Regions from separate parts of the Neobacillus sp. FW104-15D2 genome, predicted to be linked through region 1. Evidence: a T-box and tRNA genes for the amino acid it is inferred to sense, from the RefSeq annotation. Region 1 holds a T-box; the other holds one or more tRNA genes.

Region 1 (10,084 bases):
AGATTCTTAAATGTGCTTATACGAAACGGATTGCATGTATGGAATGTTAAAAGACATGGAAGCGGTACTGCTACATTTACAATGAGGCTGCGGGATGCTCTCCAAATAAGAAGGTATGCAAGACACAGTGATTGCTCTATTGGCTTTTTAAGACGAAATGGTGCCCCATTTCTTGTTAAGAGAATCTTTAAAAACAGCGGATTTTTTCTGGGAGCTGTTGCCTTTTTCCTCATAATTATTGTTTTATCAAACAGTATATGGGGGATCGAAATAAAGGGGGCCAAGCCTGCAACGGAATATAAAATACGCAAGGAATTGGACCATATGGGAATAAAAGTTGGAAAGTTTCAATTTACTGTAGATAGTGTTGAAAGTATCCAACGAAAGCTTACCAATAATATTGGCGCCATCACGTGGGTAGGTGTGGAATTAAAGGGGACAACCTATCATTTTCAGGTTGTAGAAAAAAAACAGCCCAAGGACCCTAAAGTTTTGGCGCCTCAAAACCTTATTGCTAAAAAGAAAGCAATTATTGTAAAGAGGTTTGTTGAAAGAGGAAAACCGGTAGTTGATCTCAATGATCATGTTGAGGCAGGGCAACTTCTTGTTTCGGGATTAATCGGTAAAGAAGACGGACCTACGCAGGCTGTTGCAGCAAAGGGTGAAATACTTGGAGAAACCTGGTATAAAAGTTATGTTGAATTGCCGCTGCAAACCCGCTTTAAAGTTTATAACGGGAAAGAGCAGCAAAAACATTCACTCTTAATTGGAAAATTTGAATTGCCAATATGGGGTTTTCAAAAGGTGAAGTTTCGGGAATATGAAACAGAAAAGAATGATCATGCAATACACTTTTTTAAATGGAGCTTGCCGATTTCATATATAAATAGGACTTTTCGAGAGAAAGAAGACATTATCCGAACGTATTCAAAAGAGGAAGCCATTAAAGAGGCAATGGAAATTGCAAAAAAAGATATAAAAAAACGACTTGATGAAGATGCTACGATTAAGGACACAAAAATTTTACATGAGGCATTTCAGAATGGTAAAGTAACATTATCAATTCACTTTAAGATTTACGAAAATATTGCAAAGGGACAACCCATAACCCAAGGAGACCTTATGAATGACTGAAAAGTTAGAAACAATCAATGTGCAGCTTGAAAATCCAAATGAGGCAATGACTCTCTTTGGAACTGCCGATTCAAACCTTAAAATTATTGAAGAAGACCTTAAAGTTACAATCGTTACTCGTGGAGAATCTCTCAGCCTGTCTGGAGAAACTGAAGATGTGGAACTTGCAAGCCGGGTGCTGGACAGATTACTTTTTGTTATACGAAAAGGAGTCAGCATTAGCCAGAGAGATGTTACTTACGCTGTTCAAATGGCGCAAAAAGGAACACTTGAATATTTTGAAAATCTTTATGATGAAGAAATAGCAAAAACAGTAAAAGGAAAGTCCATTAGGATTAAAACGCTTGGACAGCGCATTTATATATCTGCAATCAAAGAAAATGACCTGGTTTTTAGTATAGGGCCTGCCGGTACCGGTAAAACCTATTTGGCTGTTATTATGGCAGTAAATGCCTTGAGGAATGGACAGGTCAACAAGATTATCCTTACACGCCCAGCTGTCGAGGCGGGTGAAAGCCTTGGTTTTCTTCCGGGAGACCTGAAGGAAAAGGTGGATCCTTATTTAAGGCCGCTCTACGACGCTCTTCATGACGTTTTAGGCATGGAGCATACCCAAAGGCTTATGGAGAGGGGAACGATTGAAATCGCTCCGTTAGCTTATATGAGAGGACGGACACTGGACGAAGCATTTGTTATTCTGGATGAAGCCCAAAATACGACTCATGCACAAATGAAAATGTTCCTGACCCGTCTTGGTTTCAGTTCACGAATGGTCATTACAGGTGATCGTTCTCAGGTAGATCTTCCAAAAGGTGTTAAATCCGGACTGATTGTAGCAGAGGAAATTTTAAAGGATGTAAAGGGCATTTCTTTTATTTATCTTGATAAAAGTGATGTTGTTCGCCATCCGCTGGTTGCCAGAATTATTGACGCTTACGAGAAAAACTTATAGAACATTTTACACCCAGGGCTGTTCAGTTTTTGAGCGGCCTTTTCTATTTGCTCATAATTATGAGTCACAGTGCTTGTTTTCTTATTTAAGGTGAAAGTTGGAAGAAAAACTGTTATGATTTTACATAAAGCATGGCGCAAAAACGTTGGAGGGATACGCACTGGATAAAATACAGCAGAATTTCATAAAAATAAGAAAACTGCTTGATATCACTTTTTTTCGTGTTTTATTTTTTCTAACTTTGGGTGTACTCCTCTATATAGCGATGTTCAGCAATGTCAGACCCGAAAAGCTTGATATTAGCCTTTTTAAGGTGGCTGAAAAAACGATCCGGTCACCAGGAACAGTTGAGGATAAACTAAGCACCGAGAAAAAAAGGAAAGAAGCGCTCGACCAAGTACAGGATGTTCTAATTTTAAAAAAAGAATACACTCAGAACAGGGTAGATTTAATCACATCTATTTTCGAATCAGCAAGTGAAGTTAATGAAGATATTAAGGATGAGATGCAAAAGAAAGCTGCGGAGGGGGGAGAAGCTTCTTCGAGGCCATTAGAGCCTGTCCCCTCTGAAAAGGCAGCCCGGCTCAAAGAGAAGCTTACTGAAGGTGTAACGAAGGATATTCCTGAGGAAGTATTCCTGAGTTTAATGCAGGCAAGCAAGGAAGACTTAGCAATTGCGAAGGACCTAACGGTAACAGCCATCAACAATATTATGAGTAAAAGAATTTCAGCTGACGATGTGGAAAATGCTAAAAAGAGAGTAGAGGAAGAATTAAAATACACAACACTTGATAAACCTCTTAAAAACTCTGCTATTGAACTTGGCCGATATGCTATTGTTCAAAATGAATTTTATGATCCGGAAGCAACGGAGGAATTGCGAAACCAGGCTGCAGAAAATGTGGAACCTGTAAAGATCCTTCAGGGACAGATTATTGTTGAAGAAGGTGAATTGATCACCAGGGAAAAATATCGCCAATTAAAGCTTGCAGGTTTTCTTAATAATGATCAATCGCTAAAACCATATATTGGCCTTGCTTTTTTAATAGGGCTTATTCTTTCCTTTATTTATTATTATTTTTATCAGCTGAAGACGCATCCTGACAAAAGACAGACGTTTTTACTGCTTTTTGGATTAATATTTACGCTTTCCATTTTCTTAATGAAAATGGTCAGTCTGCTTCACGAACTGAACTACACCGAAATCAGTTATATTTTTCCCGCTGCTATGTGCGGGATGCTTATCAAAATTTTAATGGATGAGAAGCTGGCTGTTTTTATTTCAATCATTATGGCCGTATGCGGGAGCATCATTTTTAATGAAGGGATTTCCGGGGCTTTAAATATTTCTGCAGGGATTTATATTCTCTTCAGTTCACTTGCTGGAATATTGTTTCTCAGTACTCAAAACCAGAGATCTAAGATTTTGCAAGCGGGATTTTTTGCATCGGCAGTCAACCTCATCACTTTATTGTCCCTTATGTTTTTGCGAAATGGGCAGTATTCCGGCATGGAATATGGTTTTTTCATTATCGCTTCACTTGTTTCCGGAGTAGTGTCTGCTGTTTTATGTATAGGCTTTCTGCCTTTTTTTGAAGCTAGCTTTGGGATTTTATCTACAATGAAGCTGATTGAACTTTCAAACCCGAATCATCCTTTACTAAGAAAAATACTGACAGAGGCTCCCGGAACCTATCATCATAGTGTAATGGTTGCCAATTTGGCTGAATCAGCCTGTGAAGCTATAGGAGCTAATGGATTACTTGCACGTGTAGGCTGCTATTATCACGATGTAGGAAAAACAAAAAGGCCCCTCTTTTTTATCGAAAACCAGCTGAACAGAGATAATCCTCATGATCGACTGCCACCGGAGAAAAGTGCGCAAATTATTATTGCTCATGCAGCAGATGGTGGGGCAATCCTAAGAAAGTACCATATGCCAAAAGAGATTGTCGAAATTGCAGAACAGCATCATGGAACTTCTTTGCTGAAATTTTTTTATCACAAAGCGGTTCAGGTTAATCCGGATATTAAAGAAAAAGAATATAGATATCCCGGGCCCAAGGCGCAAACTAAAGAGATTGCCATTATTGGGATAGCAGACAGTGTGGAAGCAGCTGTACGCTCAATGACCCAGCCAACCCCAGTGCAAATAGAATCGCTTGTTAGGGCCATTACAGCTGACAAGCTGCAGGATGGGCAATTTAATGAATGTGAACTTACACTAAAAGAACTTGAAGTGGTTGCCCATACTCTATGTGAAACATTAAAAGGAATATTCCACTCCCGGATTGAATATCCGGAAATTACAAAACAGAAGGTGATAGAGGCATGAATTTAAATATTGACTTTATGGATGAAACAAATCAAGTAGCAGAAGACGATATTAAAGAAATTGAAAAGCTCCTGAATTTTGCAGCCGAAAAGCAAAAGGTTGAAGGTGGCACAGAGCTTTCAGTTACCTTTGTAACAAATGATAAGATTCAGGAAATTAACCGGGAATATCGTGATAAGGACAGACCTACAGATGTTATTTCATTTGCAATGGAGGAAATGGGAGAAGGTGAAATAGAATTAATTGGCGCTGGTTTGCCTCGTGTACTTGGGGATATTATTATTTCCACTGAGAGAACTAAAGAGCAGGCTGAAGAATATGGCCACTCTTTTGAGCGTGAGCTCGGATTTCTAGCTGTTCATGGCTTCCTTCATCTCCTTGGGTATGACCACGAAAATGAGGAAGATGAAAAAGAAATGTTTTCACTCCAAAAGGATATATTGGACGAGTATGGGCTTAGACGGTAAGAAAACCACTAAGCCTATCCCTCTTTGGAAGTCTTTTTCACATGCCATAGCAGGTCTTGCTTCAGCCGTAAGGACAGAGAGGAATATTCGAATTCATTTATTTGCTGCAGTTGTTGCTATCCTTCTCTCTTTCTTTTTTTCTATTTCATCGGTTGAATGGGTCTGTATCATACTAGCTATTGGCGGAACAATCTCTTTGGAATTAATGAATACGGCAATGGAAAGGGTGGTAGACCTTGTTACAAAGGACTTTCACCCTCTGGCAAAACAGGCAAAGGATATTGCCGCAGCGGCAGTTTTTGGATTTTCCATTGTTTCAGCTATTATAGGGCTGTTTATTTTTCTTCCTAAGATTATTAACGCCTTTTTATAGGCTTTTTTCATGGCCATTTGAAAACGATATCACGTTCCGTTAAAATGACAAGGCAGGCAAGTTAAATAATGCCTTAATGTTATGAGAAAATTCTAAATTTTTTATTACGATTTTGCTACAAATAATGAAAAGCCGCTGGTTTTGAGGTAAAATAAATATATCCCAACTTTTTCCGCTGGAAAGGGAGTATCATCTTGAATATCAATGAACTTATTGAAGAAGCAAAAAAGGCTAGGGAAATGGCTTACGTTCCTTATTCTAATTTCCCTGTTGGAGCAGCTTTATTAACTAGTGACGGCAAGGTATACCGAGGATGCAATATAGAAAATGCGGCATATACAATGTGCAACTGTGCAGAGCGCACAGCACTCTTTAAAGCCTTTTCAGAAGGTGATAAGAATTATTCTATGCTTGCAGTCGTGGCTGATACAGACCGTCCGTGCTCGCCCTGTGGTGCCTGCAGGCAGGTTATTGCTGAGCTTTGCGATAAAGAGATGGTAGTGGTTTTAACCAACCTTAAAGGGGATATACAAGAGTTAACTGTAAGGGAACTTCTGCCAGGGGCTTTTTCACCGGAGGATCTAAATGGAAACTAATATGAACAACAATCAAGGATATAAATCAGGCTTTATTTCTATTATCGGAAGGCCAAACGTTGGGAAATCAACTTTCCTGAACCGCGTTATCGGACAAAAGATCGCAATTATGAGTGATAAACCGCAAACTACTAGAAATAAAGTACAGGGTGTCCTTACACTTGAGGATGCACAGCTGATTTTTATTGATACACCAGGAATTCACAAACCAAAGCATAAACTCGGCGACTTTATGATGAAAGTAGCTCAAAATACACTCAAAGAGGTGGATCTTGTTCTTTTTATGGTTAATGCAGAGGAAGGCTTTGGCCGGGGTGAGGAATTTATCCTTGAAAAGTTTCAATCAATAAAAACCCCAGTATTCCTTGTTATTAACAAAATTGATCAGGTTCATCCCGATGATCTGCTTCCAATCATGGAATCTTATAAAGAAAAGTATTCTTTTAAAGAAATTATTCCTATTTCTGCCCTTGAAGGCAATAATGTTGATCGATTGTTGGATCAAATTAAAGGTTATATGCCTGAAGGGCCGCAATTTTACCCGGCGGATCAGGTTACAGACCATCCTGAGCGTTTTATCGTTTCAGAATTAATCAGGGAAAAGGCGCTTCATCTGACACGGGAAGAAATTCCTCACTCTCTGGCAGTATTAATCGATAAGATGGAACGGCGCCAGGATAAGGATGTTATCAATGTCATGGCAACAATTATTGTGGAAAGAGATTCACAAAAAGGCATTGTTATCGGAAAACAAGGAGCCATGATGAAAGAGATTGGAAAACGAGCAAGAATGGATATTGAAAATCTTCTCGGCTCAAAGGTCTTTCTGGAGCTTTGGGTGAAGGTTCAGAAGGATTGGAGAAATAAAGCCTCCCAGCTTCGTGACTTTGGATTCAGGGATGACGAATATTAATTTGAGCCCTAATTAGATTATTAGTAGTCAAGGGAAATTATGCATGCTCTGGATTAACAGTTTTTAGTACTCATGATTTTAGGATGGCAGGCTATGATAAATGTAAGGTTTTGAATTTGTAAATGCTAGTATAAATATTGAAAGGTGGGGTTTTGAATGTTGGATTTTACCTGGAAGGTTTTCAGTGAAACAGGTAACATTGACACATATCTTCTCTTTAAAGAGCTTGAGAAGGAAAGACAAGACAGACCCGGGACTCTGGATGATGAACTAGCAACAATGGATTCTCCTGTTTCATAAGTTTGACCTTCCATAAATGGATGGTGGCTTAAAATGCTCGAAAAATGCGAAGGCATCGTCATAAGAAATACGGATTATAGTGAAACAAATAAAATAGTTACTCTTTATACACGTGAGTGGGGCAAAATTGGGGCGATGGCAAGAGGAGCAAAAAAAACAAACAGCCGCCTTGCTGCCATCTCTCAGCTCTTTACACATGGATACTTCCTTGTTCAAAAGGGGTCGGGACTCGGAACTCTTCAGCAGGGCGAAATGATTTCATCTTTGCGATCCATAAGGGAAGATATTTTTTTAACTGCCTACGCGAGTTATATTGTGGAGCTGACAGATAAAAGCACAGATGATAGAAAGCCCGACCCATTTTTGTTTGAGCTGCTTTTTCAAACGCTTCATTACTTGGATGAGGGTTATGATCCAGAGGTGCTCAAGAATATTTTTGAATTGAAGATACTGAATGTACTTGGGCTACATCCTATATTGAATCAATGTGCAGTTTGTGGCAGTATGGAGGGCCAATTCTCTTTTTCAGTCAGAGAGGGAGGATTTATCTGCCACCGCTGTCTTGAAAAAGACCCGTATCACTTTAAAATATCAGCTGCAGCTGTAAAGCTTTTAAGAATATTTTATTATTTTGACCTTTCAAGGCTTGGAAATATATCAGTTAAAGAGGAAACAAAAGCTGAACTGAAAAAGGTAATCTCAGCTTACTATGAGGAATATTCGGGACTTCATCTTAAGTCAAAGAAATTCCTTGATTCCATGGATAATCTAAAGGGACTTATATAAAATTTTTTCATATACAATTAGAACATTAACCATTCATGTTGACAATGATTGCTGTTTTGGTTAATATCTGTTTAAAGTTAATTAATTGCAGTGACGGAAAGGAGTACTTTGGCTCCTCTGTATTAAGCGATCCCGGGACAGTGGAAGCCGGGTTATAGAGACCGGAGGAAGGCATTCCTGAGCAATCTTATTTAAAGAGGCCGCTTTTGCGGCAATTAGGGTGGAACCGCGGGTAACTCTCGTCCCTATGCGATGCGCATAGAGGATGGGAGTTTTTTTATTTTCCATTTTATTAACCTTAAAGGAGAGAAAAATGATGAGCGTAAGTATGGAGCAGATTGTTTCACATGCGAAACACAGGGGATTTGTATTTCCTGGATCTGAAATATATGGAGGTTTGGCAAATACTTGGGACTATGGTCCGCTTGGAGTGGAATTAAAGAACAATATTAAACAGGCATGGTGGAAAAAGTTTGTTCAACAGTCCCCTTATAATGTTGGTATTGATGCAGCCATCCTGATGAACCCAAGGACTTGGGAGGCGTCAGGACATATTGGCAACTTTAATGACCCAATGATTGATTGTAAAAATTGTAAAGCTCGCCACCGTGCAGATAAGCTAATTGAAAATGCTCTTGATGAAAAAGGAATTGAGCTAGTGGTTGATGGCCTCCCATTTGAAAAAATGGAAGAATTAATTAAGGAGCATAATATTGCTTGTCCTGATTGTGGCAGCCACGATTTCACGGGTATCCGTCAATTTAATCTAATGTTTAAAACATTTCAGGGTGTTACCGAAACTAGTACAAATGAAATCTTTCTTCGTCCTGAAACAGCACAAGGCATTTTTGTAAACTTCAAAAATGTTCAGCGTACTATGAGAAAAAAATTACCTTTTGGTATTGCCCAAATTGGCAAAAGCTTTAGAAACGAGATAACTCCAGGTAACTTTACCTTCCGTACACGCGAGTTTGAGCAAATGGAATTAGAGTTTTTCTGTAAGCCTGGGGAGGAACTAAAGTGGTTTGATTTCTGGAAACAGTATGCCGAGCAATGGTTAATATCTCTTGGTTTAAAAAGAGAAAATTTAAGATTACGTGATCATTCAGAAGATGAATTGTCTCATTATAGTAATGCTACAACTGACTTTGAATACAAATTTCCATTTGGCTGGGGCGAGTTATGGGGCATTGCCTCCAGAACAGATTACGACTTAAAACAGCATATGCAATTTTCAGGTGAAGATTTTCATTATAATGATCCTGAAACCAATGAAAAGTATGTTCCGTATTGTATAGAGCCATCCCTGGGCGCTGACAGGGTTACCCTTGCTTATTTAATCGATGCTTATGATGAAGAGCAGCTCGAAGATGGTACGTCAAGATCAGTTATGCATTTTCATCCTGCTTTAGCGCCATTTAAAGCAGCTGTACTTCCATTGTCCAAAAAGCTTTCTGAGAATGCAAGAGGTGTATATGAAGAACTTTCAAAGCATTTTCTTGTGGATTATGATGAAGCTGGCTCAATAGGAAAACGATACCGCAGACATGATGAAATCGGTACACCATATTGCATTACTTTCGATTTCGATTCTGTTGAAGACAAAATGGTAACTGTCAGAGACAGGGATACAATGGAACAGACAAGACTTCCTATTACTGAGCTAGTAAACTTCTTACAAGAGAAAATTAGTTTCTAATTATACATTAGAAATGACCGAATTGTTCTTCCGTAAACGAAAGACCGACCCTCAACCGGAAAACAGTAACAAAGAAAAGTGCGGCTGATTTAAGCCGTACTTTCTTTATTTTTTCAAAAACTATCGTTCCAACTGCCTTTCCATTTACTTGGATTGGTATATAATGTTTTTATATAAGTATAACTCTTTTGTTGTTTCAAGGAGGAAAAGTATATCCGTTTCGTCTTAAATGATACTTAAAGGTGGTGAGGACAATAGAACTTAACAAACGACAGGAGAAAATTCTGCAAATTGTAAAGGATAATGGACCGATTACCGGTGAACATATAGCAGATCAGTTAAATTTAACAAGAGCCACTTTGCGGCCTGATTTGGCAATACTAACTATGGCTGGTTTTTTGGATGCTCGCCCGCGCGTGGGGTATTTTTATACAGGAAAGTCTGGTACACAGCTTCTGACCGAAAATCTGCAAAAAATATTTGTCAGAGAATACCAGTCGATTCCCGTAGTGGTAAATGAAAATGTTTC
Region 2 (10,084 bases), on a different contig from region 1:
TTGGGTTTTTTTTCTGTTTTAATACAGAAAAATTAATAGGAAGACATTTTGTGTGAATGGGAAACCTAAATGGAGAGTACAAGAGGACAAGCTACTGAAATCGGGGTACATAAAGATGAGAGTGTTTTTTCAATATCATTCAAACCTTGAACCATTTCGTCTTTTTTCGGTGGAGCACCTTTTGACAATTGGCATACTAATTTTTCTCAGCATCCTAATGTATAGTAATCGATACAGGCTGATGCAGAAAGGGAAAAGAAACGTTTGTGGGTTCACTTTAACTTTCCTTTTGTTCATAACTGAAATATCGCAGCATCTTTGGCTTTTATATGAGAATGCCTGGTCTAAGAATAAAGATTTACCGCTCCATTTAAGTGATTTAGCTGTTATTCTGGCCATTGTGATGCTATTGACAAGAAGTTATAAACTTTTTCAATTCATGTATTTTGCTGGTCTTGGAAGTTCTGTTCAAGCTATTTTAACACCTGACCTTGGAAAGTTCTCTTTTCCGCATTTTCGATACTTTGAGTTTTTCATTTCACATGGAGGTGTGGTGCTGGCTTGCTTATTTATGGCAGTAGCGTATAAATACCGGCCAACCATTTTCTCTCTATGGATGACGGTGCTTATTGTAAACTTATATGCTGTTATTGTTTTCTTTCTTAATAAAATGTTAGGATCCAATTACCTGTATATCATGCATAAGCCCACCAGTACTTCACTCTTAAATTATCTTGGACCCTGGCCCTGGTATTTAATCTCACTGGAGCTTGTGATGATTTTATGCTTTTATATTATATACAGTCCTTTTTGGATAAAAAGAAAAATAAAAAAGAGATAAAAAAGACCACAATTCAATGTGGTCTTTAACATTAACTTCCTTGGGTAGTCGGTCTTATGATGATCTCGTTCACAGACGCCCATTCAGGTTGTTCGATTGCATAGGCAATGGCATTGGCAATATCCTCTGCTTTTAATGGCTGACTGGTTGCGCGTGATTTCAAAGCGTCTATAGCATCCTCATCCGTGATCGTTTCAAACAGCTCAGTCTCTACCATTCCTGGCGAAATAATGGTCGTTCTGATTTTAGAGGTTGGAGATAATTCCATACGAAGACCTTCAGTAATCGCGCGGACGGCAAACTTTGTCCCACTATATACCGCACCAGCCATACCAACTCGGTGTCCGGCAACAGATGAAACATTTAGAATATGGCCTTCTTTTTGTTTTTCCATTGTAGGAATAGCAGCAGCAATGCCATTCAGGACACCCTTAATATTTACATCCACCATGCGATTCCACTCATTCACTTTTAATTTATTCATAAAAGAGAGCGGCATTAAGCCGGCATTATTAATCCAAACATCGATCCGATTATAAGCTTCAAGAGCAAAACTTGCCAGGTCTTGCATCTCCTCCAGAGAGGTGACATCTGCAGAGTAATAAGAGGCTTCACCATCAGCCTCTTTAATACGATTGACTGTTTCTTGTAAACGTTCTGTTCTTCTTGCTGACAAGACGACCCTTGCACCCAAGCTTGCGAGTTTTTCAGCAGCCGCTTGTCCGATACCGCTGCTGGCTCCTGTAATAACAACAACCTTACCTTCAATAGTCAATCTGAATACCTCCCTGATTTTTAAAAATGTCTTATGGCTTATTCAGTCATACTTTTTTCCCAAGCTCCTTTAACCTCAACTCCGGTAGCCTTTGCCGCTTCTTCCAATTCCTTAATTTCCTGCTCATTTAAGACAATATCGACTGCGGTAATAGCACTCTCAATGTGTTTTGGCTTTGTTACACCGATAATTGGCACAGTATGTTTTGCAATTGCCCAAGACATAGCAATTTGGGCAGGATCTGCGTTATGTTTTTTTCCGATTGTGTTCATTACATCAATTAAGTTATCAAGCTTTTCTAAAACCTCGGAAGTAAAAGCTTCTCCTCTTCTTGTCCCAGTTTTAAAAGGATTTTTGGAGCTATAGCTTCCTGTTAATGCACCTTGTTCTAATACCATATAAGAAAAGAATAAAACTTTATTCTGATTACACCAATCAATAATGCCAGCTTCCTCAGAGGAACGGTAAAGCAGACTATAATGGTTTTGTACGGCTGATAGCTGCAAACCTTCTTTTTCTAAAATAGACGCAGCTAACTTTATTTCCTCTAAATTATGATTAGAAACTCCAGCATGTTTTACTTTTCCACTTTTCATAAGAGGAATTAGTTTTGATGTCCATCTTTCCACATCATTAGGATTGTGGATCCAGTAAATATCTGTGAAATCCACACCGAGTCTATCAAAGCTTCCAGCTAGCATTTCTTCCATAGCATCTTCTGGCTGGGTTCCTCGAGGTGTAAATTTCGTTGAAATTAAGAAATCGTTTCGTCCCTTAATAAAACTTCCTAAAATTGTTTCAGAAGCACCCATTCCATAAACAGCCGCAGTATCCCACAAATTAAACCCAGCCTTCATAGCGGCTTCAAAAACAGGCTTTAAATCCTCACCGGTAAGATTATTACCAAAAACAGCATCTCCGCCATTTACACCATTTCCCCATGACCAGGTACCAAGTGCAATCGCAGGAATTTCTTGATGTTTCAATTTAACATATCTCATACTTAATCCCACCTCCATAAGTTTTTAACACATACATTATTAACTATTAGAGAAGAAAAAAACAAGATTAATGAACTGATATTAGTTTTTGATAAAAGGGAAGAGGGAAATAAAGATAAATGGAAAATGGATAACTAAAGGAGGAGATAGTGAACCCAGTATTGTTACCCCAAAAGCTTTGCCAAAGTAAAAGGGGTAACGATAGGGTTAGTATTGTTACCCCATATGGCTTTGCTAAAGTAAAAGGGGTAACGATAGGGTTAGTGTTGTGCCCCAAAAAGGTAGCGAGAAGTAAAAGGGGTAACAATAGGGGACCATCGAATGTGCTTAGTGATTCAGATTAGATAAAATAAATTGCTCTAGCTTTTCCATGGGCTTGGTATTTATTATAAAGAGCTTTTCTAATTGCTCTTTTAGAGTGAATTATATTACACCACTCATAAATGACATTCGTAGTTATTTTCTTATCCGGGAACAGAAGTTTAAACTCTTCAACACTTCTTAGGATGGCGGCTGATATACTTTCTTTGTAGCCGCACTTATTGCAAACTAAAATCTTTGTATCGAATTCCCTTATAAAAGAATGACAGGATGAACAGGTAATCCCTTTTTTAATTTGTTCAAAAGTATATGCAGGTACTCGAGAATAGGGAGATTCATTCAAGTGTAATGAGGTCAATCTTTCGGCAAGTTTAAACGGCTTGCCATATAATTTGGCGGATTTTCTAGATAACTGTTCAAAAAATCGTGTTAACTTCAAAGAGGTAAATGGTACTTTGAGAAATCAATAAAGAATCAATTTGAAATAAGGTGTTATTACAATCAAACAAAAGATCATTTAAAATCAGCCAATCACCTGTAAGATCTTTTAATAACAAATCATATTGCTTCTCACCTAAATAGCCTTTTTCAAGTGCAAGTAATTCGAAGCCTCCTTTGGATCGAGGTTCCACCGTGTATTCAGGATCCTTAATAATAATAATTCTTCCGGTTCATTTCGCGATTTTATTAACATTCCTTCACATCCTTTCTTCTGTATAAAGTTTTGTTACAGGCCCTTATTCCCTCTCAATACGAAATAAATTCGACAAATTTCCACAAAAACCTCTTGACCAAATCGGAAAAATCTTGTATTATATAGTAGTTGATTCGTTAAGAGCATTTAAATATGCGGGTGTAGTTTAATGGTAAAACTCCAGCCTTCCAAGCTGATGTCGTGGGTTCGATTCCCATCACCCGCTCCATACATAGCCAACGCAGTGTTTCGTTAAAAATAATGAAGCGCTGCGTTTTTTCATGTCCTGTAAAAGAGATGCTTTTTGCAAAAAAAGGATGCATCAGCATCCCAAAACATCATATGTTCCATCACCGCCATGAATCTGTATGAACATATTCATAAGTGACGCGGTGAGATTTCTTGCATTTTCTTCATTTGTGGATGGAGATAAATAAATAATCTGCAGGGCATTTTTTGTTTCTTTAGTTACTGGTGTTCTGGCCGAGTCGACGAATGGGCTTCCAAAAGGGCTTTCGTCATCTGCGGAAATCACCAGACCTTCTAAAGAATTAGTTCTTCCGTTCAGCCCCTCATATTCCTCTCCTTGTGCGCCAACTCGAATTTCAACAGCACCACTCAACTTATCTGCATCATAAACCCCAATAGGCACCTGGTATTGCAGCGAAAAAAAGTTGTTAATATCAATGGCACTTTGGACAGAGGTAAGGTAGTTTTGTTTTTTAATCCTGCGGAATAGTGCCTCTGAGGAAGGGCGGTAGCGGTTTGGGTCCTTGCCCGTCATTTTGAAAATGCTGCGCCATTCCTGTATACCTGGCAGGTCAGTAACGCTTTTGTCCTCAAGTTCAAAAAAGATGGATTCCTGAAAGAGCTGAAGCCTTCCTTTTAGCATTTGCGGCGAATCCCCAACTGTAATACCGCTGTATTGAATGATTCCCACTTTAAAGCCGGGAACCAGCTCTTTTAACTGGGATGACAGAGTAATTTCCATTGTTTCACCCTCCAAAATTCATTAAAAATAGTTTATCATAAATAAGATGTAATCATTAACCATACAGGCTGACGCCTTTATATAAAACTAAACAGGGAAGGAGGTTCGTAAATGGATTTCAATCGATTAAAAGAAGAAGTAATTGCTTACAGCAAGACAATTGGCATTGATAAAATTGGATTTACGAGCGCTGCTCCTTTTCTAGAGCTGAAAAATAGGCTTGTTCGCCAGCAGGAGTTAAATTATCAATCCGGTTTTGAAGAGCCAGATACTGAAAAACGTGTCAATCCATCGCTCCTTCTAAAAGATGCACAGTCTATTATCTCTATAGCACTTGCTTACCCTTCGAAAATGACTGTTCATATTCAGGGAAAAAAGGGCGAAAGAAGAGGTATCTTTTGCCGCGCATCCTGGGGACAGGACTATCATCATATACTTAGAGACAGACTCAGGAAATTAGAAGAGTTTATCAAAACAAAATTGCCTGAAGCAAAGCTGCAGTCCATGGTCGATACCGGAGAGCTTTCAGATAGGGCGGTTGCGGAACGAGCCGGGATTGGCTGGAGCGGGAAAAACTGCTCTATTATAACCCCTGAATTTGGATCGTTTGTTTATTTAGGTGAGATGATTACAAACTTACCCTTCGAGGCAGACAAGCCTATCGAGGATCAGTGTGGAACATGTTCGAAATGCCTTGATGCATGTCCAACCGGTGCGCTAGTCCAGGGAGGACAGCTAAATGCTAATAGATGTATCGCCTTCCTTACCCAAACAAAAGGATTCCTTCCGGACGAATTCAGGGAGGAGATTGGTAACAGGGTTTACGGATGTGATACCTGTCAAACAGTATGCCCCGTTAACAAGGGAAAGAATTTTCACTTTCATACAGAAATGGAGCCAGACCCAGAAGCTGCAAAACCTCTATTAAAACCTCTTATTAAAATTAGCAACAAGGACTTTAGAGAGAGGTTTGGCTACGTTTCAGGATCGTGGAGAGGAAAAAAACCTATTCAGCGTAACGCGATCCTTGCCTTAGCATTTTTTAGAGACAAATCCGCTTTAGAGCAATTAATCGAGGCTATGAAGGATGATCCTCGGCCAGTTATTCGCGGAACTGCTGCCTGGGCAATCGGAAAAATTGGCGGGGAGTTAGCTCAAAATGAACTTGAGATAGCTATGCTTAAAGAAAAGGACCCTGAAGTACTGGAAGAAATTGAAAAAGGCCTGAAATTGGCAAAGGAGCTGGTTTAAACACTGGCTCCTTTATTTTTTTGATTGAATTGCTTTTTCTATCATATGTATGAAAAGAAAGGAGCGATGATATATGCGTAAGCAGCTTCAGGATTTTTTGGAAAAAAGAATTCAGCATTATGTAAGTGCATCGAGAGATGAGGAAATTTCGGAACAAGCACAATTAAAAATTGACGCCTGTATGAAAAGATCAGCAGAGATCGTAAAGGTAAAAGCGACAGGAAAGATACTTGAAAAAGCCGCAGATGAAGAGTTTAGCAAGGCCAAATATCAGCTCCATTTTCAATATTTAATCAAACAGAAGGGAACTCTTTATATAGAGGAAGAGGTTGAGCAAAGGGAAGCTAAATTTTATAAGAATGTTTTGGTGGAAGACAATGAAATTATACCTGATGATGGTAGCATAAAGATAGACAGCGAACCTGACCTTTGGCGGCAGGAAGAAGAAAATGATGACAGAGGTACATTTGAATACAATCGGCTCAGAGCTGTTCAGTACGCTGAGAGATGGTGGAATGACTACAACCCTGCATATAGAAAATTTCAAAATGACTGTACTAGTTTTATATCCCAATGCCTGCACGCAGGTGGTGTGCCTATGAGAGGTTATCCAAACCGTCAAACGGGATGGTGGATCAAGGGGCAAAATTACAGTTATAGCTGGGCAGTGGCAAATTCATTGAGACTCTTTCTGGACAATTCTAAATCGGGGCTAGGGGCAAAATTAGTAAGCAGGCCAGAGCTGCTTCTTCCTGGGGATGTTATTTGCTATGATTTTCAGGGAGATGGACGCTTTGACCACAATACGATTGTTGTAGCCAAGGATGCAAACGGAATGCCTCTAGTCAATGCGCACACTTACAATAGCCGGATGAGGTATTGGGCATATACAGACTCGACGGCCTATACCCCTAATATTAAATACAAGTTCTATTCGATCTTGGGCGAGAGGTAAGTTCGGTTGTATGAGAGGGCAGGAGTGGTATAATAGCTGTTAGATTTATTTATATGAGGTGAAAAATTTGGCATTGCATGTAGTTTTATATCAGCCGCAAATCCCTTCTAATACTGGAAATATCGCGAGAACCTGTGCCGGAACTGGAACAAGGCTTCATTTAATCCGCCCCCTTGGCTTCTCTACCGACGACAAAATGCTGAAGAGAGCGGGATTAGATTACTGGGAGCACGTGGAAATTGCTTATTACGATTCCTTGGATGAATTTTATGAAAAGAATGAAGGCGGTCAATTTTTTTATTTGACCAAGTTTGGGAAAAAGCCGCATTCTTCTTTTGATTATAGTGATCCGAGCAAGGATTATTATTTTATTTTTGGCCGTGAAACAACCGGGTTGCCAGAGGAAGTAAGGGAAAAAAATAAAGAAACCAGTCTTCGTATCCCGATGAATGATAATATTCGGTCCTTAAATCTTTCAAATACGGCTGCAATCCTTGTTTACGAGGCGCTGCGCCAGCAAAACTACCCAGGTCTTTTAAAAGAATTTAACGATTAAAAACAGGTCGACAAGCGGCCTGTTTGCCTAATCAGAGAATATTCATAAATTCTGAACGAACGACGGGCTGGATATCCTAGTCAGGCGAAGGCAAAGGCAAAGGCAAAGGACAAGGAAAGCTTAGCTGGCTTTGCCTCGCACGAAGAAAAGGCGAGGATGTACCGTTTAGAGAGTAATTAGTACAAATATGCGCTGCCGTTACAAAGCTCGGCAGCCGCCTTGTTTTCTTTATTTTTTACATAGTGTTTGGGTTGAATTATTTTGGTATGAGGAAAGGAGAATTGAAATGAATGACGTTATTTCACTTTTACAAAGCCACCGTTCTATTCGGAAGTTTAAGGATCAGTCTTTAACAGATGAACAGATTAGGCTGATTGTAGGTTCTGCCCAATCGGCTTCGACCTCTAGCTTTGTACAAGCCTATTCGATTATTGGTATAAAAGATAAAGAAAAGAAGCGAAAGCTCGCTGAACTTGTTGGAAACCAGTCTTATGTTGACAACAACGGGCACTTTTTCGTTTTTTGCGCTGATCTTCACAGGCATGAGCTAATTGGAAAAAGAGAAGGAAAGGATGTTCTCCCTTCTATAGAAAGCACGGAAAAATTTATGGTTGGCCTTATCGATGCTTCACTTGCAGCTCAAAATGCAGCTGTTGCAGCAGAGTCTCTCGGGTTGGGCATCTGTTATATAGGGGGAATTAGAAATAATCTTCCAGAGGTAAAAGAAATTTTAAAAACGCCTGAACGCGTGATCCCGCTTTTCGGAATGGCGGTGGGTTATCCAGACCAGGATCCCGATATTAAACCACGTCTTCCGCTGGAGCATGTATACCATGAAGAAGAGTATCAGCAGGATAAAGAGGTATACGAAAGACAGCTGGATGAATATGATGCTCTGATTTCAAGTTATTATGAGGAAAGAACAGAGGGCAAACGGAAGGACCGCTGGACAGAGCAGATGGCATTAATGCTTGAAAGACGCGTGCGTATGTACATGAAAGAATTTGTTCAAAAAAATAAAATGGATTTGCATTAAAAAATTTTTTTGTCAAAATAAAAAAGGGCTGCCAATGGCAGCCTTTTTTATTTACACTTACTTGTTTGGTGTTCCTGGCTTATCATTGTATCCGGCTGTAAATATGGCAGCAATAAAAGTAATCATAACAGCGACGACTAGTACAGTACCCATAATTATGTAAGCCCCCTTTTTAGCATTTTTATTATACAAACATATAGTAACATTATAGCCTATTTCCTAGCCTATGAAAACGTAAAGCTTATTTTTTCATGAAGGAAAAGTATTTTGGGATTAACTGGTAATGAGAATGTTCAAATAAACATGAGCATAGAGTATATTAATCGTCTCTGATAAAGCGACAGGGGGAGGACCTGACCTAATGGATATTTTAAAAAAGATTGAACACTATCGAGAAGAAGAGGAAAAGCTTCGCTGGGAAGGAAGTTTCAGGGATTATCTTAACTTGCTGAAAGAAAAGCCATGGATTGCTCAATCTGCACACTCACGGGTTTATAATATGCTCAAAGATGCTGGAATTGAAGAGGTTAAAGGTAAAAAGAAGTATAAATTCTTCAGCAACCAGCTGTTTGGTCTAGAGGAAGCACTGGAACGCCTTGTTGAGGAGTATTTTCACCCTGCTGCTAAAAGGCTAGATGTTAGAAAACGTATTTTATTATTAATGGGTCCTGTAAGTGGAGGTAAATCCACATTGGTTACCATGCTGAAACGGGGATTAGAGGCTTATACACGTTCAGACAAAGGCTCCGTCTTTGCGATTAAAGGCTGTCCAATGCATGAGGATCCACTCCACTTGATTCCGCATCATCTTCGTACTGATTTTATTGAGGAATATGGAATTCGTATTGAAGGCAATTTGTCCCCGCTGAATATGATGCGGCTCGAAGAGGAATACGGGGGCCGGATTGAGGATGTATTAGTTGAAAGAATCTTCTTTTCCGAAGACAGGCGGACTGGAATCGGTACCTTTAGTCCTTCAGATCCAAAGTCCCAGGATATTGCTGACTTAACAGGAAGTATTGACTTTTCAACCATTGCAGAATTTGGTTCTGAATCTGACCCGCGAGCCTACAGGTTTGATGGTGAATTGAATAAAGCCAACAGGGGAATGATGGAGTTCCAGGAAATGCTGAAGTGTGATGAAAAATTTCTCTGGCATTTGCTTTCACTGACTCAGGAAGGAAACTTTAAAGCAGGAAGGTTTGCCCTGATCAGCGCGGATGAATTAATAGTTGCGCATACGAATGAAACAGAATACAGATCCTTTATTTCTAATAAGAAGAATGAGGCTCTTCATTCGCGGATTATCGTTATGCCTATCCCATATAATTTAAAGGTAACCCAGGAAGAAAAGATTTATGAAAAAATGATCCAGGAAAGCGATGTTGCAGATGTTCATATTGCCCCTCATACTTTAAAAGTCGCAGCCATGTTCACAATTCTTACTAGGCTGAAAGAGCCGAAAAAGGGTGACATTGATCTGGTTAAGAAAATGCGCCTGTATGACGGTGATAACGTAGAAGGTTATAATTCTGCTGATATTGAAGAGCTTCAAAAAGAACACGCCGATGAAGGTATGAGCGGTATTGATCCGCGTTACGTAATCAACCGTATTTCCTCCACCATAATCAGAAAAGAAATACCTTCCATTAATGCTCTTGAT

The links. A T-box is a leader RNA that pairs with one kind of tRNA and senses whether it is charged. The one in region 1 lies ahead of AC3WR0_RS19250 (glycine--tRNA ligase), so its partner is inferred to be a tRNA-Gly.
Region 2: it encodes a tRNA-Gly, which carries the amino acid that the T-box ahead of AC3WR0_RS19250 (glycine--tRNA ligase) is inferred to sense. The anticodon was not compared.

What each region holds. Positions count from the first base shown of each region.
Region 1 covers NZ_JBYTCJ010000027.1:49,922-60,005, forward strand. The annotation lists gene yqfD (sporulation protein YqfD) at 1-1,134, shown strand, start outside; gene AC3WR0_RS19210 (PhoH family protein) at 1,127-2,086, shown strand; gene AC3WR0_RS19215 (HD family phosphohydrolase) at 2,247-4,421, shown strand; gene ybeY (rRNA maturation RNase YbeY) at 4,418-4,888, shown strand; gene AC3WR0_RS19225 (diacylglycerol kinase family protein) at 4,872-5,261, shown strand; gene AC3WR0_RS19230 (cytidine deaminase) at 5,456-5,857, shown strand; gene era (GTPase Era) at 5,847-6,770, shown strand; gene AC3WR0_RS19240 (YqzL family protein) at 6,927-7,070, shown strand; gene recO (DNA repair protein RecO) at 7,104-7,856, shown strand; T-box leader at 7,938-8,106, shown strand; gene AC3WR0_RS19250 (glycine--tRNA ligase) at 8,173-9,555, shown strand; gene ccpN (transcriptional regulator CcpN) at 9,798-10,084, shown strand, end outside.
Region 2 covers NZ_JBYTCJ010000024.1:73,779-83,862, reverse strand. The annotation lists gene AC3WR0_RS18155 (YwaF family protein) at 116-841, shown strand; gene AC3WR0_RS18150 (SDR family oxidoreductase) at 873-1,616, opposite strand; gene AC3WR0_RS18145 (aldo/keto reductase) at 1,655-2,617, opposite strand; gene AC3WR0_RS18140 (DUF6671 family protein) at 2,958-3,377, opposite strand; gene AC3WR0_RS18135 (nuclease-related domain-containing protein) at 3,355-3,570, opposite strand; tRNA gene AC3WR0_RS18130 (tRNA-Gly) at 3,788-3,861, shown strand; gene AC3WR0_RS18125 (B3/B4 domain-containing protein) at 3,955-4,623, opposite strand; gene queG (tRNA epoxyqueuosine(34) reductase QueG) at 4,735-5,874, shown strand; gene AC3WR0_RS18115 (amidase domain-containing protein) at 5,948-6,829, shown strand; gene trmL (tRNA (uridine(34)/cytosine(34)/5-carboxymethylaminomethyluridine(34)-2'-O)-methyltransferase TrmL) at 6,897-7,385, shown strand; gene nfsA (oxygen-insensitive NADPH nitroreductase) at 7,672-8,421, shown strand; gene AC3WR0_RS18100 (PrkA family serine protein kinase) at 8,783-10,084, shown strand, end outside.